Regions from separate parts of the Chryseobacterium sp. Marseille-Q3244 genome, predicted to be linked through region 1. Evidence: riboswitches for the same ligand, from Rfam matches in the RefSeq annotation. Region 1 holds a riboswitch; the other holds the start of a gene.

Region 1 (15,574 bases):
AGCGATGGTGATTATATGCCGTTTTGGATTTAATCTTGAAGGTAATATACAGAATTTCAGCATCAATATTGGTTTTGACCATTATTTAAAACAAAAATACTTAGGAAAGAATATTAATCCTGAACTTCCAATGCCTGCATTTTCATTGCTTAATGTCCGCGTTTCCTATAAAGACGATAGCTTAGGAATAGGAAATTTGGAATATTATATCGTGGGAAACAATCTGTTGAATTCTGAAGCAAGGCTTCAAAACTCACAACTAAAGTTCCTAAGTCCCCTACCAGGCATTAATATCTCAGCCGGAATAAAAATAACAATATAATCTATATTTTGGGGCAGAACACTTGTAAAACATGACTATTATTTACTGTGTATGCCCCAATTTTGATTCTTGCAACAGCATGAAATTCAATATCTAAAATTTTTAACGGATACCTTTTTATAAAGTTATCCCTTGATTATTCTTTACTTCAGCCATTACAAATGTGCTATGGGTACTCCCTATAGAATCTACAGAGCCTAGCTTATTGAATACAAAATCCTGATAATGTTTCATATCCCGAACCTGAACCTTTAATAAGAAATCAAAATCTCCGGAAATATTGTAACATTCTGCCACTTCCTGAATTTCCAGAATTTCTTTTACAAAATCATAACCCACGGACCGATCATGAATTTTTAATTTGATCTGGCAAAACACCGTAAATCCGCGATTAAGCTTTTCAGCATCCAGAACCGCCGCATATCTTTTCACGAAACCTTCCTGCTCAAGCCTTCTTACCCGCTCAAAAACAGGAGATGGAGATAGATTAACTTCCTTTGCCAGCTCTTTAACTGTCAGCTTTGCGTTGTTCTGAAGCAGTTTCAAGAGTTTTAAATCCTTATCATCGAGTTGTTCCACAGAATATTATTCTTTTAGAGTTTAAAATCATCCAAATTTACAGAATTATATTCTATATAATACCATTTAAAAAGTTTATTTAACCGAATAAATTACTTTTAATTGCTATTATATTCTGTTTTAATAATTTTACACAAAATTAAAATCTTTTATCAGGCTTGATATTGATAAAAGATCAGTTCTTTACAATCTTCATCAAACAGGAAAGGTTTTACTTAAGGTAAATTAATAGGGAATCGTGTGAAAATCACGAACTGTCGCGCAACTGTAAGTAACACACCAAAGGTTTCTGTCCTTGGATATCCACTGCCAAAAGCAGGAAGGATGACAGAAACCGTTACAAGTCAGGAGACCTGCCTTTACTGAATTGACAATGCTTTCGCGGTCTGAAGCTTTTGAGTCATACAGATGATATATTGCAGTACATTTTATCTCCGGATGAAGTAGTACCATGCACTTGTATCATTGATTTCAAATTTTTCTATCCTAGCAAGTATTACGAAGCATGAAAAGAGCATTTAAAATAAGTTTAATTTAAAATTTGTAAAAATGCAAACTCACATTCTGGGCTATCCGCGTATTGGTAGCAAAAGAGAACTTAAAAAAGCCTGCGAACAATATTGGTCAGGTAAAATTGTTTTGGAAGAACTTCTTACCGTAGGAAGAAACATCTGCAGTCAAAACTGGAACCTTCAGAAAGAAGCCGGAATTGATCTTATTCCATGTAATGATTTTTCTTATTACGATCAGGTTCTGGATATGAGTCTGGTAGTAGGCGCTATTCCAACGCGCTATCATGAAGTAGCCCTGAAAAAAAACAATTCTGAATTGGATCTTTATTTTGCCATGGCAAGAGGATACCAGAAAGATGAATTAGATATCACAGCCATGGAAATGACCAAATGGTTTGATACCAATTATCACTACATCGTTCCTGAATTTCATAAAAACCAGCAATTCAAACTTACTTCAGATAAGATTTTCAATGAATTTGCAGGCGCCAAACAGGCGGGGATCAATGCAAAACCTGTGATTATCGGTCTCGTTTCTTATCTGCTTTTAGGAAAAGAGAAGGAAGAAGGATTTGATAAACTGGATCTTGCCCACAATCTTCTTCCGGTCTATGTTGAGATTATCTCAAAACTACAAAGCCAGGGCGCTCAGTGGATTCAGTTTGATGAACCCTTTTTAGCATTAGATATCAATGAAAAAGCAAAAGAAGTCTATACTTTTGTGTATGCTGAACTTAGAAGACAGTTTCCAAAGCTTACATTCATTGTAACCACTTATTTTGAAGGATTAAAGAATAATTTAGCTCTTGCCACATCACTTCCTGTAAATGTTCTGCATATTGATCTGGTAAGAAATCCTGAACAACTCGAAGATGTTCTTCATTCTATTCCTGAACACCTGAGTCTGTCTCTTGGAATCGTAGACGGAAGAAACATATGGAAAAATGATTACGAAAACTCTCTATCCTTTATTAAAAAAGCAATCGAAACACTGGGAGCTGAAAGAGTTTTAATCGCTCCGTCATGCTCCCTGCTTCATTCACCATGTGATTTAGACTTTGAAACCAGCCTTAATGCTGAAATCAAAAACTGGCTCGCTTTCGCAAAACAAAAAGTAAAAGAAGTGGTTACCCTGAAAGAATTAGCTTCAGAAACTTCTGATGAGAATATTCTTCAGGATTTTGAAGAAAATAAAAAAGCGGTTTCAGATAGAAAAACATCTTCATTGATCCATAATGAAAATGTAAAACTCAGAGCGAATGCCGTGACTGAGAAAGATTCACAAAGAAAAAATTCTTTCCATATCCGTAAAGAAGAGCAACAAAAAGCATTGCAGCTTCCTTTATTTCCCACTACAACCATCGGATCATTTCCACAGACAGCAGAAGTAAGAACCTGGAGGGCAAAATTCAAAAAAGGAGAACTGACTGCAGAACAATATGATGCTTTATTAAAAGAAGAAACCCAAAGAACCATCCGTTGGCAGGAAAGTATCGGAATAGACGTTCTTGTACATGGAGAATATGAACGTAATGATATGGTGGAATATTTCGGAGAGCAACTGAAAGGATTTACCTTTACTAAAAACGGCTGGGTACAAAGCTATGGAAGCCGTTGCGTAAAACCTCCGATCATCTTCGGAGATGTATCCAGACCTGAACCTATGACCGTATACTGGTCTCAATATGCTCAGTCTCAAACCAATCAATGGGTAAAAGGAATGTTAACAGGTCCTGTAACCATATTACAATGGTCATTTGTACGCGATGATCAGCCCCGTTCTGAAACTTGTAAACAGATTGCTCTTGCCATTCGTGATGAAGTTCAGGATCTGGAAAAGGCAGGCATCAGAATTATTCAGATTGATGAACCAGCTATCCGTGAAGGCCTTCCATTGAGGAAAACAGAATGGCAAAATTACCTGAAATGGGCTGTAGAGGCATTTAAAATATCAGCAAGTGGAGTAGAAGACGCTACCCAGATTCATACTCATATGTGTTATTCGGAATTTAATGATATCATTAAGAATATTGCAGATATGGATGCGGATGTGATTACGATAGAATGTTCAAGATCTCAAATGGAGCTTCTACATGCTTTTGCAGATTTCAAATATCCTAATGAAATCGGTCCCGGAGTTTATGACATTCATTCTCCGAGAGTTCCTTCGAAGCAAGAAATGATTGAACTGCTGAAAAAAGCACAGGATGTAATTCCTGCTCATCAGCTTTGGGTAAATCCTGACTGTGGATTGAAAACCAGACATTGGGAAGAAACAGAAAAAGCTTTAATTGCTATGGTTGCTGCTGCTAAAGAAGCGTCTGTAGAATATGCATCTTAACTATTTTCAACCTCATAGAAAATCAAAAAAGCATCCGATTTGGATGCTTTTTGGTTATCATATAAATTTCTTTTACCAAATTATAATCCCATATGTAAAATAGGATATTCTTTACCCTGATTATCTAATGCTGATCTATCAAGAACACGGAATCCGATATATTGATAGAAGCCCACGGCCTGAGCATTTTGTTCATTCACATCTACTTTATTTACGTTTAGATGATTGATTCCATACTGAATCAGTTTTTTACCAATCCCTTTACCACGATAATCGTTATGAATAAACAGCATTTCAAGATTTCCTTCAGCAATTCCCATAAATCCAACTAAAGTTCCATTTTCTTCAAACCCTAATAAAGTAACATGTTCAAAATAACCGGGAATCTCTTTTTTATAATAATTAAAATCTTCCTCTTTCAGAAAATCATGGGTATTGAGTACAGAACTTTCCCAGATTTTCATGAGCAGAGGATAATCTATTTCATGTATTTCTCTTATCATAGTCGTAAATTTTGAGTAGCAAAAATCGTATTTTTTACCTCTCAACCACTGAACCTGGGTTAAAAAATCCGTTTCCGTATTCTGCTTAATGCTTGTGGAGTAATCCCCAAATAGGAAGCAATATCCTTTAATGGAATACAATTGAAAGTATTTCCAAATTCTTCCATCATCTGTAAATAATACTGTTCGGGAGTGTATTTTATCAGGGCGATATTTCTATTCAAAAGCTTATTCAACAATCTGGCTGTCAGATTTTCAAAGACTGCTTTCAAACCAGGAATCGCTTCATATAGCTTGATAGCCTGTTCCTGATTAATCCTATATATTTCACAATCTGTAATGGTCTGCACATTAAAAGTTGACTTTTCCTGGAGGGTAAATGAAATATTAGACAAAGAAAAGGAGCCTTCCTTACAAAACCAGAAGGTTTGTTCCTCACCTTTATGATTTAAGGTCCAGCAACGTGCTATACCATTGAAAATAAAATAACTGTATTTCTCTAATTCACCTTCCTGAATAAGAAATGTGTTCTTTTTAACCCATATTCGTTCAAAAAACTGGTCAAAAAGCTCAGATTCAGCTGTATTAAATGTATTGAGATCAACATTGAACTCTTTGAATAATTTTTCTAAAAGCATTCCTTAAATGATAAAAAGCTTTTAACCAGATAGGAGATGAATATTGAATAGGAATCCTTATACTCCTCCCATTACATACATATTTTCCATAGTAGGAACACTACTTCCGCCTTCTTTTTCAAGTGTGATGGCAAAAGCCTGTGCTTTTGAAATGGTAGCCAATGCAATCTGGCTATCTTTATTTTCGGCATACATTCCTGCATTTACAGGTTTTCCGTCTTCAATAGCCCAAAGCTGGTACTGCATCCCGATTGGGGCTTTAGGAAGATTTTCAGCATTCAGGTAAACTTCTTTTGTCTTTTTATCCCAGAAAACCATGGCTTTGGCATCCTGATGCTTTTCTACGCCTTTTAACATTACCATTTGCATATCCGGATTAGAGAACATATTCAGTTTCTGATCCATCTTTTTCATAGCAGCATCCTGAGATTGCTTTTCTGCTGCCAATTTTGTCATTTCTTGCTTCGTAGCCGACTGGCTGTTCATCCAAAATAGATTGCCTGCAATACTTACAAGGAATAAAACAGATGCCGCAACAGCATAGGCTTTCCAATTAATATTCTTCTTGGCTTCTCCTTCAATTTTAATTTCTTCCTGATCTTTTGAGACAGGAGTATTTACAGGAATAGAAAAGGTTTCTTCTTCAGCAGATTGTTTCTGCTGAATGGTATTCCAAATTTTAGATTTCAGATCACTTGGAGGTGTTACAGCCTGGGCAGTAGCCAGATCTTCCAAAGTTTTTTGCGCTTCTTCATAAGCGGCTTTCACTTCAGCATTGTTTTTCATCACACACTCCAAAATGCCTGCTTCCTCGGGAGAAGCATGACCTAGAATATAAGATTCTATAATTCCGGATGATATGTATTCCTTAGTGTTCAATTTATTGATAATCTTTTAGCAAATCTTTTAATTTCATCAGCGTATTACGCATTTTAGTTTTTACCGTTCCCAGCGGTATCTTCAGTTTTTCGGATATTTCATTTTGGGTATATCCCTGATAATAAGCAAGATTAATAAGTTCCTGCTTGTCCACTTCCAGCCCTTCAAGTACATTGTTAAATCCAATATAATCGGATGAATTATTGGTCGTTGAAAGTTCTGTAGTGTTATATACGAAATCCGGAAGTGATTGGTTTTTAAGTTCGTTTTGGAACCCTTTCGATTTTAGATAATCGATCGCTGTATTGCGGGCAATATTAATCATCCAGGTATAAAATCTTCCTTTGGAAGCATCATATTGATGAATAGAATTCCAAATTTTAACAAAAACATCCTGGAGGATTTCTTCCGTATATTCTTTAGACTGAACAATACGAAGAACAACACCATACAACGCACCGGAATAGTGGTCATACAGATAATGAAAACCGTTTTCGTTTTTTTCTTTCAGTAAAACGATAAGTTCCTCTTCTGAGCAGGTTGTTTTAATAACTTTTATTTTTCTATCCAAATGTAATAAAATAAAACATATTCTCAACAAAATCTGAATATTCTTTTATCCCGTATATGATATTAAGAGAAAAATTTAAAATAACTATTATGAAAAATCTAATATCAAAACTACTATTACTCTCTTGTATAGCAATAGCCACCGGAGAATATAAAGCACAAACAGATCTTTTTAAAACTAAAAATCCTTATTACTCCCATACTGCTGAATCTCCACTGAAGATTAGTAATTCGGAATGGAAAAAGATTTTAAAACCTGAACTCTATCAGGTTGCCAGAGAAGGAGCCACTGAAACTGCGTTCACTGGAAAATATTATGAACTTGATGAGAAAGGAACCTATTATTGTGCAGTATGTGGAAATGCCCTGTTTCTTTCTACTTCAAAATTTGCTACTACTTGTGGCTGGCCGTCTTTTTATCAACCTATTCGTAAAAATAGTGTTACCTACAGAAAAGATACTTCTTACAATATGATCCGAACAGAGGTTCTATGTGGAAGATGTGGTTCTCATTTGGGACATATCTTCGAAGATGGTCCGAAACCGACAGGAAAACGCTTTTGTATGAACTCTATTTGCCTTGATTTCATCCCAAGTAAAAAATAATACATTGATTTACAGCTATTTAAATTAAATTTTATTTTTTTTCAATCTAAAATAAAACCAAGCTCGTAAATGATATTAAAACACAAATTAAATATAATTAATTAAAAAAAATATTACAATGAACACACGAACAAAAATCACAGTTTTAGCAATGGTAGCTTTATCATTTGCTTTCAGTGGGAAGGTAAATGCACAAATGATGAAAGAAAAAACAGTAATGGTAGGAGGTGCTCCTATGTACCCTTCCAAAAACATTATTGAAAATGCTGTAAACTCTAAGGATCATAAAACCCTGGTTGCTGCAGTAAAAGCTGCAGGACTGGTAGAAACCTTAGAAGGAAAAGGCCCTTTCACAGTATTGGCTCCTACAGATGCTGCATTTGCAAAACTACCGAAAGGAACAGTAGAAAATCTTGTAAAGCCTGAAAATAAAGCAATGCTTACCAGCATTTTAACTTACCATGTTCTTCCTGGGAAATACAGTGCTAAAGAAATATGGGCAGCTGTAAAAGCAGGAAACGGAAAAAGCATGATGAAAACAGTGCAGGGAGAAGAGCTTACTTTCTGGACAAAAGGAAAAGATCTTTATATAAAAGATGCTAAAGGAAACAGTGCCAAAGTAACCATTGCAGATGTTAATCAATCCAACGGTGTTATTCACGTAATCGATACGGTTCTGATGCCTTAAAACCATAAGAATTAAAACAGCATATTGAGTATGCTGTTTTTTCTTCTTCTCACATATAATCAAACACTTAAAAAATTAATATTATGAAAAAAACAATTCATGTTTCTAATCAGGATGCTACTCTTGATACAGGCAGAAGAAATTTTCTAAAATTGAGTGGAGTAGGATTAGCTATTGCAGGGCTCACCATGATAGGCTGTAATGATGATGATGATTTTCAACAGATGAATAATGACCAGATTTTTGATCTTGGATCAGGAGATGTTGGCGTATTAAATTATGCTTATGCCCTTGAACAGCTGGAAGCTGATTTCTATACTAAGGTAGTTAATAATTTTTATGCGGGTATTTCCAGTATTGAAAAAGAAGTTTTTACAGATCTATATCACCATGAAGTTATTCATAGGGACTTTTTTAAGGCCGCAATCAGTGGAGTCACCCAGAATGTTCTTCCAAAACTTGATTTTCAGTACCCTAATGTAAATTTTAATGACAGAAACTCTGTATTGGCTACAGCAAAAGCATTGGAAGATACAGGAGTAGCAGCGTATAACGGTGCCGGAAAATACATCACCAATTCCGCTTATCTTGTTATTGCAGGAAAAATAGTTTCAGTAGAAGCAAGACATGCCTCAGCCATTAGAAATCTGATCAACCCCGGATCTGCAGATTTTTCAGGGGATGATGTAATAGATGCCAATGGACTTGACGTTGCCAAAGAACCTAAAGACATTGTAATGGTGGCCGGAGGATTTATCAAAAACCGCTTCACCTGGAAAGAAAGAGGCATTAATTAATTATTTATCTTCAAAAACTTACATTATGAATATTCTTAAATTATTAGATAAGCTTTCTTATGATAAATTTTTTACAACGGAAGCCTCAAGATTAGAAGCAATCACGAATATGTCATTATTCGGTAAAAAAGCAGCTGTAGCAGCAGTTCCACTTGGTTTGGGTGCCTTAATGGCAACTCCGGCAAAAGCGGAAACAGTGAATAAACAAGTCACAGGAACTGCATTAAAAAGCACTTTAACTGATGCCTTACAATTAGCTCTGGTACTGGAATATCTTGAAGATGAATATTACAGTAAAGGACTCTCTACCGCGGGTCTGATTCCCAATGCAGACAGAACCGTTTTCATGCAAATTTCAAAACATGAATCGGCACATGTAAGTTTTCTAAAAAGTACCCTTACTTCTTTAGGAGTTACTCCGGGAGCTAAACCTACCTTTGATTTTACGGCTAATGGAAATTTCTCACCTTTTACAGATTACAATCAGTTTCTTATTCTTTCACAGGCTTTTGAAGACACAGGGGTAAGAGCTTACAAAGGACAGGCAGGGAACGTAATGTCAAACAAAGTGGTGCTTCAAGCAGCATTGCAGATTCATTCTGTAGAAGCAAGACATGCTTCACAGGTAAGAAGAATGAGAGCTAATAAAGGATGGATAGAACTTGCTAATGGCGGAAATATGCCTTCAGCAACCAATCCTGTTTATGCGGGAGAAGATAATACCAATCAGGCAGGATACAATACGGCAACCTCATTTGGAGCAGCAGCAGGTTCCGCGGCTTATGATGAAATTTTGAGTGGTAGTGATGCACAGACTATTGCTTCTTTATTCATTGTATAGCAGCTAAAGAAATCTTAGGATCTACCGAAAAATAACAATTATTTTTTCTCCAAAGATTTCTATATTTTTTATATTTGAAAATTAAAAGCATCCAACCGGGTGCTTTTTTGTTATACGGAATAATAGTTTTCACCGTGTTCCGTATTGTAAAACCGATCTGCTTAATCTGCAATAGTTTTTTTATTGAACAGAACCTAGTCAAAAATGCTTGATCAGATATAAACAAATAACGAAATTTTAATCCCTCTATAGCATTCATTTTCATTAAAATACAGTCAGATTTTATAAAGAAAAAAGTTGAAAATAATTTGTAATAAAATTTAATACGACAAGTTCTGTCGCTGTGCGTCTATATCTTTGTGTTAGATATAAGATACAGAATCCCGGGAAGTTATGTCTTATTAAATCTAATTTTAACCTCAAATTATTTTTTAAATTATGTACAAAAAACAACTAGTAATCATTTTTCTTTTTCTATTTTTCATTTCTTATGCACAAAATGAATTTATCACTTTGTGGAAACCTAATGTAAACGGCACCATTGATAATGCAATATCTTTTGGAGGTACCGGAACAGACTACACCATTAGCTGGGAAGAAGTAGGATATCCTCAGCATAACGGAGTCCTTAGTTCTGTCACTTCTAATAGCAGCAGTTTTACAACTATTTCTTTTGGTACCTCTTTGCATACAAACCCTATACAAGCAACCTACAAGGTTAAAGTATCTAATGGTAATGGATTATTTTATGGATTCAGAGGGAGTCCTTATATGCATGCCAGTGGAAACCCAGAACTCTTCGAAGTGAGCCAGTGGGGAGATACCGTATGGCTTCAGCAATTCAGTCAGGGATTTGCAGACTGTCCGAACCTTAATGTAACAGCCACAGATACTCCTAATTTGACGCAAATAAACAATGTATCACAGATGTTTTCTAATTGTCCGTCTTTGATTGGAAATGATTCATTTTCTAACTGGAACACAAGTACTATCACGACTATGAACGGCATGTTTAACAGAGCAACATTATTTAATCAGAATATCGGGACCTGGAATACAGCGAAAGTCACAGATTTTGGGAATATGTTTTCTTATGCCTCAGCTTTTAATCAAAATATTTCAACCTGGAATACCTCTTCCGGAAGCAATTTCTATTCAATGTTCCAGGATGCATTATCTTTCAATCAGCCATTAAATTCATGGAATACAAATAATGCTACTAATTTTAGTTATATGTTTTCTAATGCTAAATCCTTTAATCAGCCTCTTAGTAATTGGAATACAAGTAAAGTAACAAGTTTTCAGCAAATGTTTACCAATGCAGTCGCGTTTAATCAGCCCATTGGGAATTGGGATGTTAGTAAAGTTAATGATCCTTATGGATTTATGATGTTTAATGGAGCTTTACTTTTTAATCAGGATATTTCTGCCTGGAATATCAAGTTTCAAAACATTTATTCGAATTCAGTAAATTTTGGATTTAAAAATTCCGGGTTATCATGTATCAATTATAATAAATTTCTGATTGCAATCAGCAATAACCCTACATGGGCAAGCTCAGGACTCACATCCGGAAGCATAGATGCAACAGGGCTAATTTATTCTACATCGCAGACTATTATGGCGAGAGCTCAGTTGGTAAACAAAGGCTTTAACATTATTGGAGATACTTATAATGCTAGCTGCAACTCAAATTTATCAACCGCTGAAACAACAAAACAATTTAAAACCCAAGCTTACCCGAATCCAACAACAGGTGTGATCACTGTGGATGCTACGGCTAACGAAAATGTTTATTTATATGACATCACTGGTAAACTCATTAAAAATATAACTTTAAATAAAGGAAGCAATCGTATTGATCTAACAAATTACCCATCAGGCAACTATCTATTAAAAGGGAATACTATTTTCACTAAAATAGTCAAGAATTAAGCTGCTTTTTTTAATTCAGGGATAGATCTCTGAAGGAGGTATTGATACAAATCAATCTCCAAGTCTGCAGACTCTGGAGATTGATTGTTCATATTGTAGTTTAAAATATTTCAAAAACCATATCCAAATTTATGGCATAATTTTAGTGACATAATAGACAATTTTAAATACATAATATATGAAAAAGATTATTATAGCAGCCTTATCCGTCTCAGTAATGGGATTAGCATTTTCTTGCAATTCAATGAAAAGTTCAACCAGTGGAAATGGAAGTACAGTAACTTCTTCTTCTGATTTTAAAGCAGGAAAATATGCAGGGAAAACACCTTCAGGAAATGTGGTGATTACCTTCAATGCCGACAATACATTTGCATTAGCAGAAACCCTATCAGGCAGTACAGATCCAATGTCAAGTACAGGAACCTGGAAATTTGATACAAATACAAAAAAAGTAATTCTTGTTTATAAAAATATTGCAGACAGGGTAACAACATTCTCTATTGTTGATGGAAAAACAATTCAGATGAATAGTGGAAGTGCATGGACTTCCCAGACCTCGGGTTCAGAATATAATCTGACTCGTCAATAAACGTAATAAACTTTTAATACACATCAATCCCGATAAAATTTTATCGGGATTGATTATTTTTATTTAACACGGAAATCATATAGTAAGAATCTATATCAAGCATCAATCAAATTATGTCACACTATAATTAAACCCTTTATTTATAGCTTTTTTTTGATTAAATAACCTGTTATTATTAGTAAGTCATACTTACTTTTCGGTTGAATGCTATAGGAAAGTTTTTTGCTTTCTGTTTTTTTGTATCAAAATATACAAGATGAATGTTGATAACAACTGGACAGTATTGATTGGAATTGTATTGGCAATGTATGCTGTAGCCATTATCTTTTTTGTAATAAGAGGTGCTAGGAAAGCCAATAATATGAAAGATTATGCTGTGGGAAATATGAGTTTTTCCCCTTGGATGGTAGGGCTTTCTTTGGCTGCTTCTATGACGAGTGCAGCATCATTTATTATCAATCCGGGGTTTATAGCACTATATGGCGTTTCCGGTTTTATTTCATTAGGTATTATCCTTCCTTTGTCAGCCTTTATTTCATTAACGGTTATGGCGAAGAGCTTTGCCAATGTAGGAGTACAGTTCAATGCAAAAACGATGGCAGAATGGATGGGAAATCGTTTTAAGAGCCAGGCTTATCGCTTTTTCTTTGCATTTTTAGGATTACTTCTCATTTCTTTTATTGTCTTGATTAATGTTGGAATTACCAATGTCATATCAAAAGCTTTACATATTGATCCATTTTATGTTCTGCTTATTATTACAGTTTTTGTCTTTGGCTATATGATGTTTGGAGGAGCCAATTCATTGATGTACACCAATAGTATGCAGGTCATTTTTAAGCTTTTAGTTGCCTTAATTATGTTAGGCTCCGGATTCTATCTTTTTAAAGACGGTATAGGAAGCTTTCTTGGCAAATTACATGATATAGATCCAAATCTTACCACCTTAACAAACAAAGAAAGTCCTCTTTTCCGGGATTTTTTTGAAATTGTGGTTTGTCAGATCATCGTAGGAGTGGCCATTATCTGCCAGCCTCATATTATCACCAAAACATTAATGCTGAAAAGTCCGGCACATGTCAATAAATTTTTGCTCAGTGCCATTGTATTTATGACGCTTTTCTTTCTTGTGGTGGGAGTGGGGTTCTATGCCAGAATTATATATCCTGATCTTACTATTAACGAACAGAAAATGAAGATGGATGAAATTATTCCTAATTATGTGGTTGCCCGTTTTTCAGTATTGGTGGGATTGATTGTTGTAGTGGGCTTAGTTTCGGCTGGGCAGGCAACATTGGAGAGCCTCATTCAATCTATTTCCAGCAGTATTACATTAGATATTTTAGAACCTATATTTAAAGAAAAGGTAGCCAGACACAACCTTTTAGTCAATAAATTTGTGATTATCATCTTAGCGGTGGTCAGTTTTCTCATCAGTTACCAACAGATTATAAATCCCACCTTAAGTGTTGGAATTTTTGCTCAAATGGGGGTGTATGGCTATTTTGCAGCGGCTTTTGTTCCTATTATTTTTGGAACATTTGTTAAAGGAGTAAAGTTATCTACTGTATTTATAGCATCTGTAACAGCATTTGTAGTCCATTTTGGAATTTATTTTTTAGCCATTACCACTTATATGAAAGGGCCTATCAAAAACCCTGGTGTTTCCGCAGCCATTGCGATTCTTATTTCTTTGCTGATCGCAATTATTTTACATATTTTTAATAGAAACAAAATTGAGTCATGAATGGTTTGGACTGGATAAGCAAATGGTCAAATTATCTTCCCCATAAGATTGCGGTGGTTGAATTGGATACTCAAACAGAATATTCGTATAGAGCAATGCATCGGTATTCTTTTGCGGTCACACAGATCTTAAAATCCAAATACAGAGAAGGAGATCGTATTGCTGTACTTGCAGAACAATCAGCGTTGATGATTGCCCTTTTTTCGGCATGTCAGCGTTTGGGAATTATCCTGGTTCCCATTAATTATCGTCTTTCTGCAAAAGAAATATTTGAATTATTAAAGGACTGTGAACCCTCTCTAATTATTTTTAATGAAAATTTTAAAGATAAACTGACTCTTGCAAAAGATTATTTCAATTGCATCTCCAAAACCAATTTTGTAGATCATGTGTACAACATTGACGTTCCGGATGACTTCATCAGCTTTAATTTTACTATTAAAGAAGACTTGCCCATTTTTCTGTTCTATACTTCCGGGACAACCCAAAAGCCTAAAGGGGTTCTTTATACCAACAAAATGCTTTTCTGGAATAGCCTTAACACAACCATGCAGCTAGAACTGACCTCCCATGACAAAACAATAAATATACTTCCTCCATATCATACTTCCGGATGGAATGTATTTGTCACTCCATTACTTCATAACGGTGGAACGATAGAACTCCTGAAAAAATTTGAAGCTTCTGACGTCCTAAGTGCATTAGAGAAAACAAAATCAACAGTATTTATATGTCTTCCTACAGTTCTTCAGATGATTGCTAAAGATCCCGATTTTGAGAAAACCAATCTTTCTTCTTTGCGTTATATCGTAACAGGGGGCGAGTTTATCACACAACAAGCCATTGAATTCTGGTGGAAGGAAAAAAATATATTAATACGCCCTGGTTATGGACTTACGGAAGCAGGCCCCAGCATTACCTCTCTTCATCAGGATATGATCTTTGAAAAACCTAATTCCATTGGAAAAGCAAACTTTTATGTTGAAATTGACATTAAGGATTCTAATGGTCAGTCTGTCGGAGATTATGAAACCGGTGAGCTTTGTATAAAAGGACCTATTGTAACTTCCGGATATTGGAATAATTCTGTAGCTACTAAAAATCAATTGAGAGAAGGGTGGTTTTACACAAGAGATTTAGCCTATCGGGACAGTGAGGGGTATTATTTTCTAAAAGGCAGAATGGATGAAATGTACATTTCCGGTGGTGAAAATATTTTTCCTCAGGAGATCGAACAACTTATTAACCAGTATCCTCATGTAGAAAAAACTATTGTATTACCGGTCAATCATGATGTTTGGGGGTCTGTTGGCGCAGCATTTATAAAAACAACCCAAGATCTGAAGCAAACAGATATTGAAAATTACCTCAAAGATAAGCTGGCTAAGTATAAATTCCCAAAACACTACATTTTTATAACTGATTTTCCAGCGACCAGTATAGGCAAAATATCCAGAAAAGAGTTATATAAATTATTTAACAAACAAAATAATAATGAACAATCCCACTTGTTATGAATAAGTTATTTTTATTGATATTACTCCCTATACTATCTCTCTGCAAGGCACAAAATAATACTTCAAAGATGGAATCTATGTTATCTCCGTACACTTTTAAAACTCATTATTCAACCCTTAAAGAAGGAAAACTTGCTTACATAAAGGAAGGCACAGATAAACCCGTCTTACTCTTTATACACGGACTCAGCAGCAATGCAGATGCATGGTCCCGGAATATTGAAAACCTTAAAAAGTATTATACCTGTATTGCTTTAGATCTTCCCGGATATGGAAAGTCTTATAAAAAAGCGAAGGAATTTACTCCTACTTATTTTGCCAAAATCATTAAAGAATTTGCAGATCAACACAAAATAAAACGATTTGTTCTCATCGGACATTCCATGGGAGGGCAAGCTTCTATAAAATTTACTGAATTATACCCCCAATATGTAGACCAGCTTGTATTGATTGCTCCGGCCGGGATTGAAGAGTTTTCAGAAGCAGAATCTTCTACTTTAAAAAACTTCA
Region 2 (15,574 bases), on a different contig from region 1:
ATCAGAAACATACATTTCGCGATTATTGATGAGACTTAGAATACAGAATTCCAGAATTCCTTTTCGCATTTGCGCTTTGGTATTTTCAGTATTCATCTTTGATAAGTTTTGTTAATTAAGGTTATATTTTAGAAAAATGCTCCTAGCTAGTTGAGCCTATTCTAATTTTACATTACAAAGATATGTAAATAAAATGGTATTATGCAATACAAAGTAGTGAAATTTTAAAAATAAAATAATTAATATATTGATAATCAGTTAAATAATTTTATACGTAATTTTTATTTGAATAGATTTTGATTGATTTTTTTAAAAAAAATCAAATTTTTAGATAAAAAATATGGGAATATTAACTAATCAATATTAAAGTATTAGGTAATTAACACAATAAACTTTCAATATATGTTAAATGCTTACGAATCAGGTTTATAACATTAACTTAAAGGTGTGTAATTGTTTAAAATATATTTCAAATGGTATTTATTTGTTAAATTAGTTCCATGAAAAATAATTTTAATTGGCTTCGATTACTTTTCTCAACATTAGTGATTTTTTCCCATTCATTTGACCTAACCGGAAATTCAGATTTCCTTTTTGATTTGACAAAGACAACTTCATTAGGAGCAATTGCAGTAGCATTTTTCTTTGTTTTAAGTGGTTACCTAATTTTTCAAAGTGTTGAAAATTCTAAGAGCCTTTTCGATTATTTTTGGAAAAGATCACTAAGACTTTTCCCTGCATTATTAGTTATGCTTTGTTTTTCAATGGGGGTAATGGTTTTACTAAATTATAAAGTGGTTTTTCAAAAAGATTTTTGGTATTATTTACCAAATAATTTAAGTCTGTATAACGTTCAATACAATGTCCCGGGTATGTTTGTAAACAACCCTTATCCCAACGCTACAAATAGCAGTCTTTGGTCATTGGCCTACGAGTTTAGCATGTACATAGTTATAAGTTTTTTGTTTTTTATTAAATCGTCAATAACTAAAAGAAACTTGTTAATACTTGGTTTTCTAATAAGTGTATGTCTTACAGCGTTTAACCCTAATTACCTAAGCTCTTTTTTCAATACAATTAATCTGGAATCTATTCTGTTTTACAAGCTTTCTGCATTGTTCTTTGGCGGGGCATTAATGAATTTTGTAAAATTCAGATTCAATTGGCTTCTGTTTGTCATACTATTAGTTTCCTTAGCCATTAGCTTTTATTTTGGTGTATTTCATATAACCTCATCCTTTATATTCCCGTTATTAATTATTCCTTTAGGTGAAGATTATTTTCAATCATTTCAACTTCCAAAAAAGTTAGGAGATATATCATATGGCGTCTATATTTATGCCTTTTTTATCCAACAAGTTTTTATGAGCTTTTTGAATTTGTCTCCTATTTTATTGTTTACTTTATCAACAATTGTAACTTACATCTTATCTTATTTTTCATGGCATTTTGTAGAGAAAAAGATGAAACGATTTAAAACCATTTATAGTCCGCAATTACAGTCCCAGTAAGATATATTTTAAGGGCTATCTTTTATAATAACATAAAACCACCATTAATTCTGAAAGTATTTACTTTCCTATACCTGTATATTAAATATTTCCAAAACAACTCATTGATCATAATTCGTTCTTTATGAGTTTTGAAATCGGAACTATGATTCGTATTTTTGTTTGAAAGTTTTTTATAAAACATTTGAATCCAATATTACTATGAACATGAATATTTTGAATTATTACAGGAGTATATCCGCTTTTATGCTATTAGGTCCTTTATGTTTTGGACAATATCAATTTGAAGTTAAAGAGGCATCCAAAAATTATAATGCTATCATTCATATAGACAATTGTTTCGATGACCAATGTATGGATAAAGGAACTGTTGAGGTATTTGATAATAAAAACAGTAAAGTGCAGAGCTTTACATCAGATAATCTGGTTTTAAAACTTGGAAAAGGACAGAGACTGGAGCGTGGAAAAGTAATAGCCCTAACAAATGAACAAAGCCCTGTGATTTTTGGTGACTTTAATTTTGACGGAACCGAAGATCTGGCGATAAGAAATGGAAATATGGGGAATTACAGTTCAGCATCTTATGATGTATATGTATTCAATAGTACCAGAATGTCGTTTGTAAAAAGTAAAGAACTTACAGAGTTGGGATCAGATAATTTTGATTTTTTTGAAACAGATCCGGTTCGTAAACGCCTTATTGCCTTTGGAAAATCCGGATGTTGTAATTTTTTTACTACAGAATATGAAGTCATTCCAAATAAAGGACTCGATAAAGTGCTTGAAAAAGAAGAAGACGAAAGCGAAGATGGCTATGTGAAAGTTATCATCAAAGAAAAAAAGAATAATAAGTGGACTACCAGAACCAAGGTATATCCATCAGATCAATATAATAGAGGAAAGTAAAATGAAAATCCAGAAAGAAATCGATTTTATCCTGGCTGTTGATGCCCTGAAAAATGTACAGAGAAGAAATTACAATGCAGATGATTCCAGAAGAGAGAATACAGCAGAACACTCCTGGCAGATCATTATTCTGGCCCAAATCCTTTATCCCTATGCTAAAAACCGTATGGATATTGATTTGTTGAGAGTGATAAGAATGCTTTCCATTCATGACCTTGTCGAAATTGAAGCGGGTGATACTTTTCTTTTCGACGAAGCTGCTATGGTTGGAAAGTTTGAAAGAGAAAAGATGTCTGCACAGAAAATTTTCGGAATTCTGGATGAGCCTTTACGGTCGGAATTCTTTAATCTATGGCTTGAGTTTGAGGAAGAGGCAACTCCGGATGCCATTTTTGCCTGTTCTATTGACAGGATTATGCCTTTTATTCTGAATTCCTATACTTCAGGAAAAAGCTGGACAGAGGCTGGGGTTACCGAAAAGCAGATCAGAAATATGCTTGAAAATGCCATTACCAGAGCTTCGGATGAAATGGGAGAGGCCTTTGAACTGTTACTGAGGAAAGGTCTGGAAACGGAAAAAGTTTTAAAATAAATAGTATGAAAAGTTTCGGGCGGCCAAAGGCCGCCCGAAACTTTTATTTATAAGATCTGGATTGGTTTCTTGAATTCATCAATTGCTACAAAAGTAAAGTCTCCCACAATTGCTTTTTCTCTTTCGTAAGAGTACATTTGTTCTGTGTAGATCTCAACACTTACTTTCATACTGGTTTTTCCAACATATGAAACTTTTCCGATCAGTTCTACAATTGTTCCTGCAGGAATTGGTTTTTTAAAATCGATTTTGTCACTGCTTACTGTTACCACTCTTTTTCTTGCGAAACGGGTCGCAGCAATAAAGGCTACTTCATCCATAAGCTGCATGGCTGTACCTCCGAAAAGAGTATCGTAATGATTGGTTGTGTTAGGGAAAACCGCTTTAAAGATTCTGGTTTCTGCAGCTTCAATTCTTTCTTCTGTAGTCATATTTCATTATTAATTAAGGCGAAATGAAATCGTATCAAAACAACAGAATAATGACAGGAACGTTGGAGGCCCCTGAAAGAATCCATCAGATCAATAAAACTTCAAATCGCGAAAGTTTCTTGTTTAAGAAATCGGCAGGTCTCCTGACTTGTAACATCTTTTATCTCCTTCCCATGCCTCGCACAGTGGATCTTTTGATAAAGATTTCAGTTACTTACAGTTGCGCGACAGTCCGTGATTTTCACACGGTTCCCTTTTAATCTGCGGTTATGCAGAACCAGTTTCTATGATGAATAAGCGTAAAACTTTTTCGGCTGCAAAATTAATGAATTTATTCCGGATTATGATAAATAATCTGGCTGATTACTCTTCCCTTCTTGATAGTCCATAGGGTTGTATATCTGTTTTCGCCGGAACCATTGATCATGTAAAGGAAAATGTTGTCATTGTCCAGAGAAGTTACTCCAATATTGTTGAAATCCATGGTAGGCTGGAACATATTTTTGATGGCTTCTCTCACGAAAACAGAACCTCTTCCAGGTTGTTGAAGTCTGATTGATTTAATCTCCGTCATTCCTTCAGGAAGATCATTTCCAATTCCCCATGGTTTTACTTTATCAATGGTAAGAAGCTTTCCTTCGGCATCTTTTTCCTTTTTACGGTAACTGGCATTAGATGGATATATGTCAATCACCACTTTACTTCTCTGGGCAGTAGGAATTTTAGGGTCAGAATTATCTGTAAAGATCAGTGATTTTCCGTTTTTAGATTTAGAAGGTGTATAGGCGGGAAGCTGATCAACAAAGGCAATACGCTCTTTGTTCACCATTCCTTCTTTGTCAAGGGTTTCATAGCGTACAAAAGGTTTGTCATCGTCCTGCTTTTCAGGATATTTGATCCAGATCCATTCCGTTTCTCCGGGAGCAGGCTTTACATAAACAAAAACATCCCCTTTGCGCATGCGGATCTTATCTACAATTTTCCTGTAATTATCCTTATGCACACGAACATTGGCATAGCCTTCTTCAGCTTTTACAACACCAAAAGGAACTTTATTCTGTCCTTTGACGAAGGCTAAAGAAAAAAAACTGAAAGCAGACAGGTACAATGTCTTGTTTACTGAAATCATCTTAACAAATTTTAGATCCCCAAATATATAAATTAAATGTTTTTTGGATGGGTAAAATAAAAAGGTATTTATTGAAATTACCAATACCCTCTAAATAATTTATAAAATTCTTCATCAGGAATATGGTACTTATCATTCTCCAGTACCCATTCCAGGGATTCTTTGCTAAGGTTTAGTCTGTCATAGGCTTTAGTTTTCAAATATTTTTGTTGTTCATTAGTGATACTGTATATTATTTGCCCTGTTTTATCATCTACCAATATTGTTATCTCTTTCGTCGTTCTGTCTTCTGGATGTGGATTGAGAAAGATGTACCAATAGGAATGAATATCATTAAAAGCTCTAGTGATACCTATATTAGGAAAGCCGTATGAATCTCCTATAGCCAGAAGGTCATAAAAACTCATTCTGAAATGAGAGTCATGGTCTATTTTCTTTTGTAATGTACCATCTTCAGAATAGGCATACCATATCCCTACCGGATAGCCGGAAGCTTTTACTCCATATCCAAAATGTCTTATGGTATGAATTAAGCCATTTTTATAGAAGTCAATTTGGGTCTGAATTGCGTTAGAGAATTGCTGGGTATAACCTGAATTTTCAGTTGTTCTTGTATACTTTTGTGTATCTCTTTTACCTGTCATAATAGAGCTGATTATTCCGTCCTTGAATTCATAAGAGGTTAATGGAATAAGGCTGTCAGCTTTGTCTTTCAATTCTACACTATGTGTATTGGTGTCTTGATTATAGGTTGCGGTGTAAAATATCCCATTGACAGGCTGCTTTTGTTTGGCATAGGAAACCAGGGTCTCATAAGTAGGTGTAATTAGGTTTTCCTTTGAAATATCATCAATTTTTATCGTACTGAATTTTTGTGCAGGATTTGGTGTTTTCTGCTGGGCATTCACAAAAGACGAAATACTGAAAATCCCAATTAAAAATACTGAGCGATAGATCTTGTACATGTTAGAATAATGGTTTTATCTACAAATCTTGTGTTAAGATTCTGACCTCTGATTTGACGAGTCATAAATAGCCTTCGGATCATTTTTAAGATAATAGGAAAAGACCCCGAAGAAAAGAAGCACGAGCAGGAACAACGCTCCACATACATAAAAGGCAGTCCCAAAACCATAGCTGATGGTGACGCCGCCGCCTAATCCCATTCCAACTTTATTATTTCCAAGACCTTCCATCTTGGATTGGAATGTTAAATAGAAAGTTAATAAAGAGATAAGACCCAACAGGGAAATGGCAATATGATAGATATATTTTTTCTTAATACTTTTTATCAGATGAATGACAATTCCTGCAATGGCAGCTAAAAAAGCAAGAATGATAAACGGACTTGGGGGAATATTCTCTTTGTTATTTTTATCATTGGAAGCATTAAGTGGTGAATACTCGCTGTTAGCATTTGACGATGAGTCATCAGAATCATTTCCAAAAGCGGACCCAAAGGGAGCGTTTTTTTTCAAATTCTCCTTCATACGATCATTCATTGCTTGCTTGGAAACACCTGTTACCAAATCTGTTCCCTTAATAGACATTAAGGTGGTATCACCACACTTTATCAGGAAAAAAGGAAAGAAAAAACATAGAATAATGACGGTGTAACTTGGTATTGGAATAAGGTCTGATAATACTTTTAATGGCTTCATAATTATTGTTTTTTGTTAAAAATAAGAAATTCTCATGAGAATATACAAAAGAAAAGAGAGCATCCTCAGACACTCTCTTCCATTATTGTATTCAGTTAATTTTCAAACTCTCAAATTGATCCATTTTCAAATGGATTAAATTCTCTCTAGTTCATCTGCATCAATTGTCGTTTTGAAAGTTCCGTAATTGACAATCACTTTATTTCTGGAGATTTTCTCAATCGTTCCTACGCTGGTACTTCCGGTAATTCGGACACGCTGCCCTATTTTCATCCATATTTCGCGGTCACTCTTGCGTTTTTCTTCCAGTTTTTCGTTGGTTTCAGCAATTTTTTCAATTACTTCTTCCTTTTTAAGCTGTTGGGTGATCTTTCTCTTAACCACCTGAAGACGTTTGGATTCATCCTTATCAGCACCAATCTTTCTGAATTTTTCCTGTTCGAGCAATTTCACAAAGTCCTTCACCACATCTTTTCTGGATTTTCCTTTTGTATAGCTGTCAATGAACGTTTCAATCTTGTTTCCGAATTGAAGCTTACGGTGTTCCTCTTCGTAAAGTTTCTGGAAATTGAATAGTTTCTGCTGAAGCTGGTCATTCAGTTTCTGAAGATTATCACGCTTGTCTTCTACAGATTCTTTTCTTTCTGCAAGATCCGATTTCAGTTTTTCAACCTCAAATTTCTCCTGTTGAAGCTTTACAATCGTTTTATCAAGATTCACAATGTCATGTTCTACCTTTTTCTTAGCAGAATGAATGATGAACCTTGGGATTTTATTCTTTTCAGCCACTTCAAAAGTAAAAGAACTTCCTGCCTGTCCAACTTCCAGTTTATACATGGGTTCCAGGGTTTCTTCATTGAAAAGCATTGCCGCGTTCTGAGCATTCGGAAGCTGTTCTATAACCAATTTAATATTGGTATAATGGGTTGTAATGATTGCAAAACTTTTCTTATCATAGAAAAATTCCATAAAACTTTCAGCCAAAGCACCTCCCAATTCAGGATCAGAACCCGTTCCAAACTCATCAATCAGTAAAAGTGTATTCGCATCAGCCTCACGGATGATTCCGGACATTTTCTTTAATCTTGATGAATAAGTGGATAGATGGTTTTCAATAGATTGATTATCACCTATATCAGTCATGATCTTTTCAAAGAAAAACATTTCGGACTTTGGATGAACAGGGACCAGAATCCCACTTTGAATCATCAATTGCAGCAAGCCTACAGTCTTTAATGTAATTGATTTTCCACCAGCATTAGGTCCGGAAATACATATAATTCTATTATGATCCGTTAAAGCCAGGGTTTGTGGGTGAATTGTTTTGTTCTCTACCTTATTTCTCAACCATAATAATGGATGGAAAGCATCCTTCAGTCTCAATGTTCTATGACGGTTGATCTTTGGAAGAACACCGTTGATAAGCTCAGCAAACTTAGCTTTAGCCATTACCAGGTCAAGATCAAAAATATACACCTGATATCTCCAAAGTTGAGGCTGGAATTCTGCCAGTTCAGCAGTAAGCGTTCTTAAAACTTTATCAATCTCTTTTTTCTCTTCCTCTTCATTTTCACGAAGTTTGAAATAATGTTTTACAACACTGTCCGGCTGGATATAGGTGATAGAACCGGTTTTTGAAATGCCCAGGGTTCTGCCCGGAACTCTTTTCTTAAATCCTGATTTTACCGCCAACACCCTTTGGTCGTCAATAATTGTTTCCCTTATATCATCCAAAAAATCACTCTGTCCATACGTAGTCAGAGCACGGTTAAAGTTTTCCTGAATCGCTTTTTTAGCATGCTGGATCTCAGTTCTTATCCCTTTTAAAGCTGGGGATGCCTCACTTTTTACCTCACCAAAACGGTTGAATACCTTATCTACTTTGTCGATGATCTCTTTTCTGAATTCCAGGACAGAAACCTCTTCCAATAAAGTAGGAAACGTTTCCGGCATAGTAGGGAAGAACTTCTGTAATCTTCCGATCTGTTCCGTGATGGTTTTTATTTTAATGAAAGCACTGTTTTCCAGACGGTAGTTCTCAATCAGCATCAGTTTCAGCTCACTTTCAATATCTTCATACTCATCAAACGGAATTGCATTTGAACTTTCAAAACTCGACAGATATTCTGATGTTTTTTTCAATGAAAGTTCCGCCTCGTCAATTTCCATCGGACGAAGTTGAAGAATTTTTTCTCTTGTTTTCGGAGAATACGCAAATGGGGAAATTTCCGCGAGCAATTGCGGAAACTCTAATTCGTCTAAATCTTCTTTATCTATATACACAGTGCAAATTTAGTGAGAATTTTGATTATTACGTATATTTGAGTGATTTACAAAATAGATTGATGGAAGAATTATTCCTTATTCTGTATTTCTTTTCAAAGATTTAATGATAATTTTTAATGAAAATATGAAACTGGAAACAGAAAGACTGGTCTTAAAAGAGATCCATGAAGGTCATATAGAGGATATTCTTCGAATCAGAAGTAATGAGATTATCAACCAATATGTGAAAAGGAATTATCCAAAAACCAACTATGATGCTTTGGAATTTATCCTGCATATTAAGAGGAAAACTCAAAATAAAGAGATTGTTTTCTGGGGAATTTCATATAAAGACACTCCCAATCTCATCGGAACTATTTGTTTATGGAAATTTTCGGAGGACAGAGAAACAGCTGAGGTTGGTTATGAACTATTACCAGAATATCATCGAAAAGGACTTATGTCCGAAGCTCTAAATGCTGTTTTAAATTATGGATATAATGAATTGCAATTGCTGGAAGTTTTAGCCATCACAAGCAGATTCAATGAAAATTCTAAACAGCTTCTTTTAAAATATCATTTTACCCTTGAAGAAGATCAAAAAGACGAAGATAATCCCGACAATATTATTTTTAGCTTAAAAAGAGACTAAACATTCAATCCATCAGTTTTTTTTCTATCTTTAGCCTCAAACAGATTGAGAGTATACACAATATATGAAAAATGAAATAAAGTCCTTAACCGGGTTAAGGGGAATTGTAGCATTATGGGTCACTTTTTTTCATTTTAGTCATTTTAAGACGGATCTTATTCAGACTGTTGTTAAGAAAGGCTATGTTGCGGTAGATATCTTTTTTGTCTTAAGCGCATTTTTACTGGCAATTTCTTATGCTGATAAATTTAAAACCTTAAATTTTAGCGCGGTACAGAAGTTTTATAAGAAAAGAGTAAACAGGATTTATCCGGTCTATATTGTATCTGTTATTTTTATTGCTCTATTTCTGATTGAAACTTCAAAAACCAAATTTTTAGTTAATGCCGCTTTATTACAGTGTTTTTTTAATCCCAATTATTCATTAGGTACGGTCTATTGGTCATTAAGCACAGAATGGATTTGTTATCTGATATTTCCTTTTCTGCTTTTCTTCATCGTTCGGTATAAAATACGCAGTGAAATATTGATTATTTCAGGCTTGGTTTTAAGAGTGATTCTCCCATATCTTCCTGATCAACTATATTTAGGCTCAGACATGCGGATGCAGATGATTAAATCTTCAGACTATCTTGATATTACTTATGGTTTAAATTCTTTGGTACGAACAGTATCATCTTACCTGTTGGGAATAGGGGCTGCTTTTTTAGCAGGTACCGGATTGCGAAAAAAAATAGTTATTTATATTGTATTAATTCTTTCTCTGTTATTACTATACACAGAAAAAGGACTCTTCTTTATCCCATTATTATCAGCAATTATGATTAAACAGTTATATGATGGTGAAGATAATATGATCAAAAGGTTTTTAGGAAGTGGGGTGGTATATTTTCTGGGGAATATTTCTTATTCACTGTATATTATTCATTATATCGTCCTGAGAGAGAGATTGGTATTTCTTTCCTCTGAGCTTCTGAATAGCTTTCTATTGATAGGTTTATCTATTGTTTTATCTTATTTTTCCTATATTTTAATTGAAAGAAAAGTGAAGATATTTAAAGTCTGAATTATGCTTTTATTTTAATATTAATTACTTTTGCAATATGACCTGGACAGAAATTTTAGCCCCGATAAAAAGCACTGAATACTTTACAACCCTTTGGGGAAAAGTAAAGAACGAATATGCAACCACCAAAGTTTTTCCTCCTAAAAATCAAATCTTCAGAGCGTTGGAACTGACCCCGTTTGAGGATGTTGAGGTAGTGATTATTGGTCAGGATCCTTATCATAACGATTATCAGGCTAATGGGTTGTGTTTTTCTGTTTCTGAGCAGGTTACAGCGCCGCCATCCCTTAAAAATATTTTTATCGAACTAAAAGATGATCTTGGAGTGATAAGAACTTCCAAAGAATTAGATGACTGGGGGAAACAGGGGGTTCTTTTGCTAAATGCAACATTAACGGTACGGGCACATACCCCAAATTCTCATAAAGATCTTGGTTGGGAACAATTTACCAACTTTATCATCAAGGAAATTTCAGATAAAAAAGAAAATGTAGTCTTCGTATTATGGGGTGCTTTTGCACAGAAAAAAGCCGAACTCATTGATCCGGCTAAGCATTTTATATTGAAATCGGCACATCCGTCACCGTTTTCTGTTTATAGAGGATTCTTCGGAAGCAAGCCTTTCTCAAAAATTAATGAATATCTTGTTTCCAAAGGGAAAAAGCCTATTTCGTGGTAGTGCCAGATGAAGCCCCGGCTTTTTTAATACTGACTCCTATTTTATATTTTCCATTTAATGCTGTAGCTCCTTCTGATTTAGGATATGGAGTTACCTCTTGTAAAGTAATAGTATAACCGTTGAAATCTGCCGATTGGCGATAGTTTCGATTGGGAAAGTCCATGCTTGCAAGGTTCAAAAGTACAGGTCGGGTAGAGGTTCCCATGACTTCTACTTGTGCAAGAGCCACTCCGGCCCAGATACAATTTACTCCTTCAGGGCAACGGCTGTCTTCAGAAACCCCTTTGAAAGTAATATTCATCTGATATTCTTTCAGGAATTTATTTTCTCCTTCATTCAGGTAAATGAGATCATTCTTCTGATCATTAGACTTTGTATTGGTTGTCATTTCAGGGGCTTTTGTGTCTGCTTTTGTTTTCTTTTGGGCATCGCATCCCGTTAATGCGAAAATTCCCAGGCTAAGTATGAGGGCTTTATGGAACATGATTTTTTCTTTTTTTGAGTTAAATAATATCAAACATATTAAGAAGTACTACCAAAAACATTGCCACACCTACTACGAAACTAAAGCCGGTGCCGTAGATAAAACCGATTAAAGCCCCTTTAGTAGATTGTAAAGCTTTGTTCATATCCTTGCTGTCATGAAGCATTTCACCAATAAATACGCCTGCAAACATTCCAACCAGAAAGCCTAACGGAATCGGAATGAATATTCCCACAATAGTTCCTATTACAGAACCAATGCTTCCCCAACGTGTTCCGCCATATTTTCTGTTGGTTCTTGCGGGAATCACATAGCTTAAAACCACAGAGGCAGCTGTGAGGATTCCGAAAGCCCAAACATAGAGCATGGGAAGATCAGCATCTGTCCCGAATTTGTAGATCAGTAAACCGCAAATACTTAATAAAAGTCCTGGTAAAACAGGGAGAAATGTTCCCAATATTCCGACAAACAATAAAACAAGACAGAGAATATTAATGACAGTTGTATCCATTCTTTAAAATATAAACGAAGATATGAAACCTGAGTGATTCAACAAATAGGCCTGATTATGAAAATACAGGAGTTTCCTGAGTGGTATAAAGAAATTTTACTACCGTTTTGAAATTTGGGATGAAAATTGATTGTGAATAGTAACATCATCATCCTTAATTTTATAAATTTGCTGTAATGAAAGATGACCTACAGGATACCAAGAACTATTTGCAGGAAATAAGCGAACAGTTATACATTTATATTACTCAGATCTCACCCTCTGGGTTAGATTGGATTATTCATATCATTGTAAAGCTGGCGCTGCTTTGTGCGGTATTCTTAATTGTAGACTTTGTTTTTAAATTTGTTATCAATTTTATTTTCCGCCTTTTTCACAACGAAGAAAAATTTCCGGTCCTTAAATCCATCTATCAATCCAAAATTACCAATTCGGTCGCTCATTTTGCCGCGCTGACTATTGTTGGTGGAATCCAAGGCTCTATTTTCCCAGAAGGAGCATTGCCCAAAACAACAATTTTCATCATACGATGTGTTAATCTGGGATTAGTAATGATTCTTGCAGGCATGCTATACAGATCATTAACAGCATTGAGAAATTACTTTTCTATCAAGCAGGATTTCTATAAAATTATGGCATTAAATGCCATTTCAGAAACCGTAAAAATCCTTGGACTCTTTGTGTTTACGGTTGTAGGTATTTGTGTGGTCTTCGGGATCAAAGGAACAACCATTGTAGGAAGTTTGGGAGCTATTACAGCTGTTTTGGTACTCGTTTTCAGGGATACGATCTTAGGGTTTGTAACGGGGATTCATGTAGCAACTTCCAAGAATATGAAAGTGGGAGACTGGATCAGCATTCCCAAATACAGTATAGAAGGCAATATTACAGAGATCAGCCTTCTGACTACAAAAATTACCAATTTTGATAAAACGGTTTCTACCATTCCTACCTATGATTTCCTGACTACGGAGATCAAAAACATGCAGATCATGTCCGAATCCAATAACAGGAGAATTAAGAAATCTATTTATTTTAATATCAATTCCTTTAAGTTTCTTACGGATGAGGATATTGAACGGTTAAAAGAAATTAATCTTATTGCAGATTATCTTGAACAAAAAAGAGTGGAAATCAGGAGAGAAAAAGAGAGCCTGAGCAATAATGACAAGACTATTAACGGAAGGCAGCTTACCAATATTGGAGTTTTCAGATATTATGCACAGAGATATATAGAAAATGATCCAGATATTGAAAAAAATGCAACAAGAATGGTTCGTCAGCTGGAAATTACTCCGCAAGGTCTTCCGCTTGAAGTGTATTGTTTTGCGAATGATTCTAAATGGGAACATTTCGAGCAGATTCAGGCTGATATTTTCGATCATTTACTCGTGGCCTCCAAAGAGTTTGAACTTCAGGTAATGCAGGTAAGTATTAAAGTATAAAAACAGGAAATTTAACTGTTCTCAAAAAAACAATTTTAAATGATAAAGAAATTAGAACGCCAAGAAGAAGTAATAGGTCCGGGTAACCTCCAGGCTTCCATCTTCCACCTTCTAACTTCTGCTATCTAACATCTAAATATAAAAATGACAAAACTAAGCGTAAACATCAATAAGATTGCGACATTAAGAAATGCAAGAGGAGGTGAAACACCAAGTGTGACAGAGGCTGCTATAAAAATTCAGGAATTCGGAGGTCAGGGAATTACGATTCACCCAAGACCGGATGAAAGGCACATTACAAGAAAAGATGTCTATGATTTGAAACCATTGGTGACGACTGAGTTTAATATCGAAGGAAATCCACATCAGTCTTTTATTGATATGGTATTGGATGTGAAGCCTGAACAAGTAACTCTGGTTCCGGATGCCGATGATGCCATTACTTCCAATGCAGGTTGGGATACTAAAAGACACCTTGATTATCTTACTGAGATTATTGCAGAATTTAAGAATGCAGGCATCCGTACCTCTATCTTTCTTGATCCTTTACCTGAGTTGGTAGAGTATGCTGCAAAGACTGGAGCAGACAGAATTGAACTTTATACAGAAGCCTATGCAAAAAACTATCTGTCTAATAAAGAACAGGCGATCAAACCTTATTATGATACTGCCGTTGTAGCTAATGAATTCGGTTTGGGGATCAATGCCGGTCACGATCTAAGCTTAGAGAATCTGAAATATTTTGCAGATACTATTCCTAACTTATTAGAAGTATCCATCGGACATGCTTTGGTTTCTGAAGCATTATATATGGGCTTGGAAAATACAGTTCAGTCTTATTTGAAGAGATTGGCAACATGGTAATAATGAATACAAGATACCAGACATCGGAAGGCAGACCTTAGTAGTATGTGATGCTACTGGAATTATCTGGAATCTGTATCTGAAATCTATTATTTAAAGAAAATATGGAAATCTTAAACTCAAAAATATTTGGCGAAGGTTCTAGCGCTACGCCGCTTTTAGTATTCCATGGGCTATTTGGAATGCTTGATAACTGGGGAAGTTTCGGGAAAGACCTTGGAGAATATCTTCCCGTGCATCTTATTGATCTCAGAAACCACGGAAGAAGTTTTCATTCCGATGATATGTCCCATGATGATTTGGCAGATGACATAGTTCGTTATATGGAACATTATGGCATTCAGAAGGCTCATGTTTTAGGCCATTCTTTAGGCGGGAAAGCAGTGATGCAGTTTGCTATAAAGTATCCCGGAAAAGTAGAGAAGCTGATCGTTGTAGATATTTCACCAAAAGCTTATCCACCCCATCATCAGGGAATCATCAAAGCTCTGGAAACGGTAGATTTTAATACGGTAGGTTCAAGAAATGATGTGGAGGCTGTGTTGAATCAGTACATTCCTGAAAAATCAACAATACAGTTTTTAACAAAGAATCTATACTGGGATGATAATAAAAAGCTGAACTGGAGATTCAATCTTAAAACCTTGTCTGAGAAGTATAATGAATTCGTATCCAATGCTGTTAAATTTGGTGTTTTTGAAGGAGAAGCTTTATTTATAGCAGGAGAGAAGTCTAACTATATTCTTCCACAGGATGAATATGGAATCAAACAGCAATTTCCAAAAGCGAAGATTATAACCATTAAGAATGCAGGGCATTGGGTTCAGGCTGAAAACCCTGTTGATTTTGCTATAGTTGTTAAGCAATTTCTTGGTTTGAATTAAAAATATACTTTATGCTTTGATAATATGTTAAAATTATCTTAAAGTGTTTATTTATTTCTCCATGAGTTGAAATTTTTGTACATTCGATTATCAAATAAACAAACATATTAACTTATGGAAAACAAAAACTCAAAAAAGAAACCGTTTTTCGCGTCATTTCTTGAAAAACAACTTAAAGATCCGGAAACAGTAAAAGGAGGAACGAATATCACAATTCCAGAAAGGGATGTTATTACAAAGCCGATTATCGATGATGTAACTTCTAAGTTAAACGATATGGAGCATACTATGAAATATCCTTCTGATGGTGATGATGATGCCGCTCAGCTATAAAATGATTATTTTACAGTAACATATTAACAAAATTGTAACAAAGGGGGAAACTTAACAGGTTAAGTTTCCCTTTTTAATAACAACGGCAAATGATTCTCTGTATTACCCACTCACAGGATTTCTATACTATTGATCGTTTCTTTCAACACCTTTCATCTAAA

Evidence for each region. A riboswitch is a leader RNA that binds a small molecule or an ion and turns the genes downstream of it on or off. The one in region 1 is predicted to bind cobalamin.
Region 2: another riboswitch for cobalamin. It lies ahead of NBX25_RS16440 (acyl-CoA thioesterase); the one in region 1 lies ahead of metE (5-methyltetrahydropteroyltriglutamate--homocysteine S-methyltransferase).

Annotation. Positions count from the first base shown of each region.
Region 1 covers NZ_CALNWX010000007.1:111,167-126,740, reverse strand. Annotated here, with positions in the region: gene NBX25_RS14140 (TonB-dependent receptor domain-containing protein) at 1-33, shown strand, start outside; gene NBX25_RS14135 (TonB-dependent receptor) at 5-322, shown strand; gene NBX25_RS14130 (Lrp/AsnC family transcriptional regulator) at 440-901, opposite strand; cobalamin riboswitch at 1,091-1,276, shown strand; gene metE (5-methyltetrahydropteroyltriglutamate--homocysteine S-methyltransferase) at 1,451-3,754, shown strand; gene NBX25_RS14120 (GNAT family N-acetyltransferase) at 3,835-4,257, opposite strand; gene NBX25_RS14115 (Crp/Fnr family transcriptional regulator) at 4,317-4,895, opposite strand; gene NBX25_RS14110 (anti-sigma factor) at 4,953-5,774, opposite strand; gene NBX25_RS14105 (RNA polymerase sigma factor) at 5,776-6,345, opposite strand; gene msrB (peptide-methionine (R)-S-oxide reductase MsrB) at 6,435-6,950, shown strand; gene NBX25_RS14095 (fasciclin domain-containing protein) at 7,069-7,638, shown strand; gene NBX25_RS14090 (ferritin-like domain-containing protein) at 7,722-8,435, shown strand; gene NBX25_RS14085 (ferritin-like domain-containing protein) at 8,461-9,276, shown strand; gene NBX25_RS14080 (BspA family leucine-rich repeat surface protein) at 9,715-11,211, shown strand; gene NBX25_RS14075 (copper resistance protein NlpE N-terminal domain-containing protein) at 11,390-11,800, shown strand; gene NBX25_RS14070 (sodium:solute symporter family transporter) at 12,057-13,547, shown strand; gene NBX25_RS14065 (class I adenylate-forming enzyme family protein) at 13,544-15,064, shown strand; gene NBX25_RS14060 (alpha/beta fold hydrolase) at 15,133-15,574, shown strand, end outside.
Region 2 covers NZ_CALNWX010000009.1:64,890-80,463, reverse strand. Annotated here, with positions in the region: gene NBX25_RS16460 (PadR family transcriptional regulator) at 1-96, opposite strand, end outside; gene NBX25_RS16455 (acyltransferase family protein) at 501-1,511, shown strand; gene NBX25_RS16450 (XAC2610-related protein) at 1,719-2,417, shown strand; gene NBX25_RS16445 (HD domain-containing protein) at 2,419-3,009, shown strand; gene NBX25_RS16440 (acyl-CoA thioesterase) at 3,057-3,440, opposite strand; cobalamin riboswitch at 3,557-3,737, opposite strand; gene NBX25_RS16435 (hypothetical protein) at 3,772-4,569, opposite strand; gene NBX25_RS16430 (hypothetical protein) at 4,647-5,534, opposite strand; gene NBX25_RS16425 (hypothetical protein) at 5,568-6,230, opposite strand; gene NBX25_RS16420 (endonuclease MutS2) at 6,366-8,513, opposite strand; gene NBX25_RS16415 (GNAT family N-acetyltransferase) at 8,641-9,147, shown strand; gene NBX25_RS16410 (acyltransferase family protein) at 9,212-10,213, shown strand; gene NBX25_RS16405 (uracil-DNA glycosylase) at 10,251-10,892, shown strand; gene NBX25_RS16400 (hypothetical protein) at 10,879-11,376, opposite strand; gene NBX25_RS16395 (DUF456 domain-containing protein) at 11,396-11,887, opposite strand; gene NBX25_RS16390 (mechanosensitive ion channel family protein) at 12,064-13,332, shown strand; gene NBX25_RS16385 (pyridoxine 5'-phosphate synthase) at 13,477-14,196, shown strand; gene NBX25_RS16380 (alpha/beta fold hydrolase) at 14,301-15,080, shown strand; gene NBX25_RS16375 (microviridin/marinostatin family tricyclic proteinase inhibitor) at 15,195-15,413, shown strand; gene NBX25_RS16370 (MvdC/MvdD family ATP grasp protein) at 15,503-15,574, shown strand, end outside.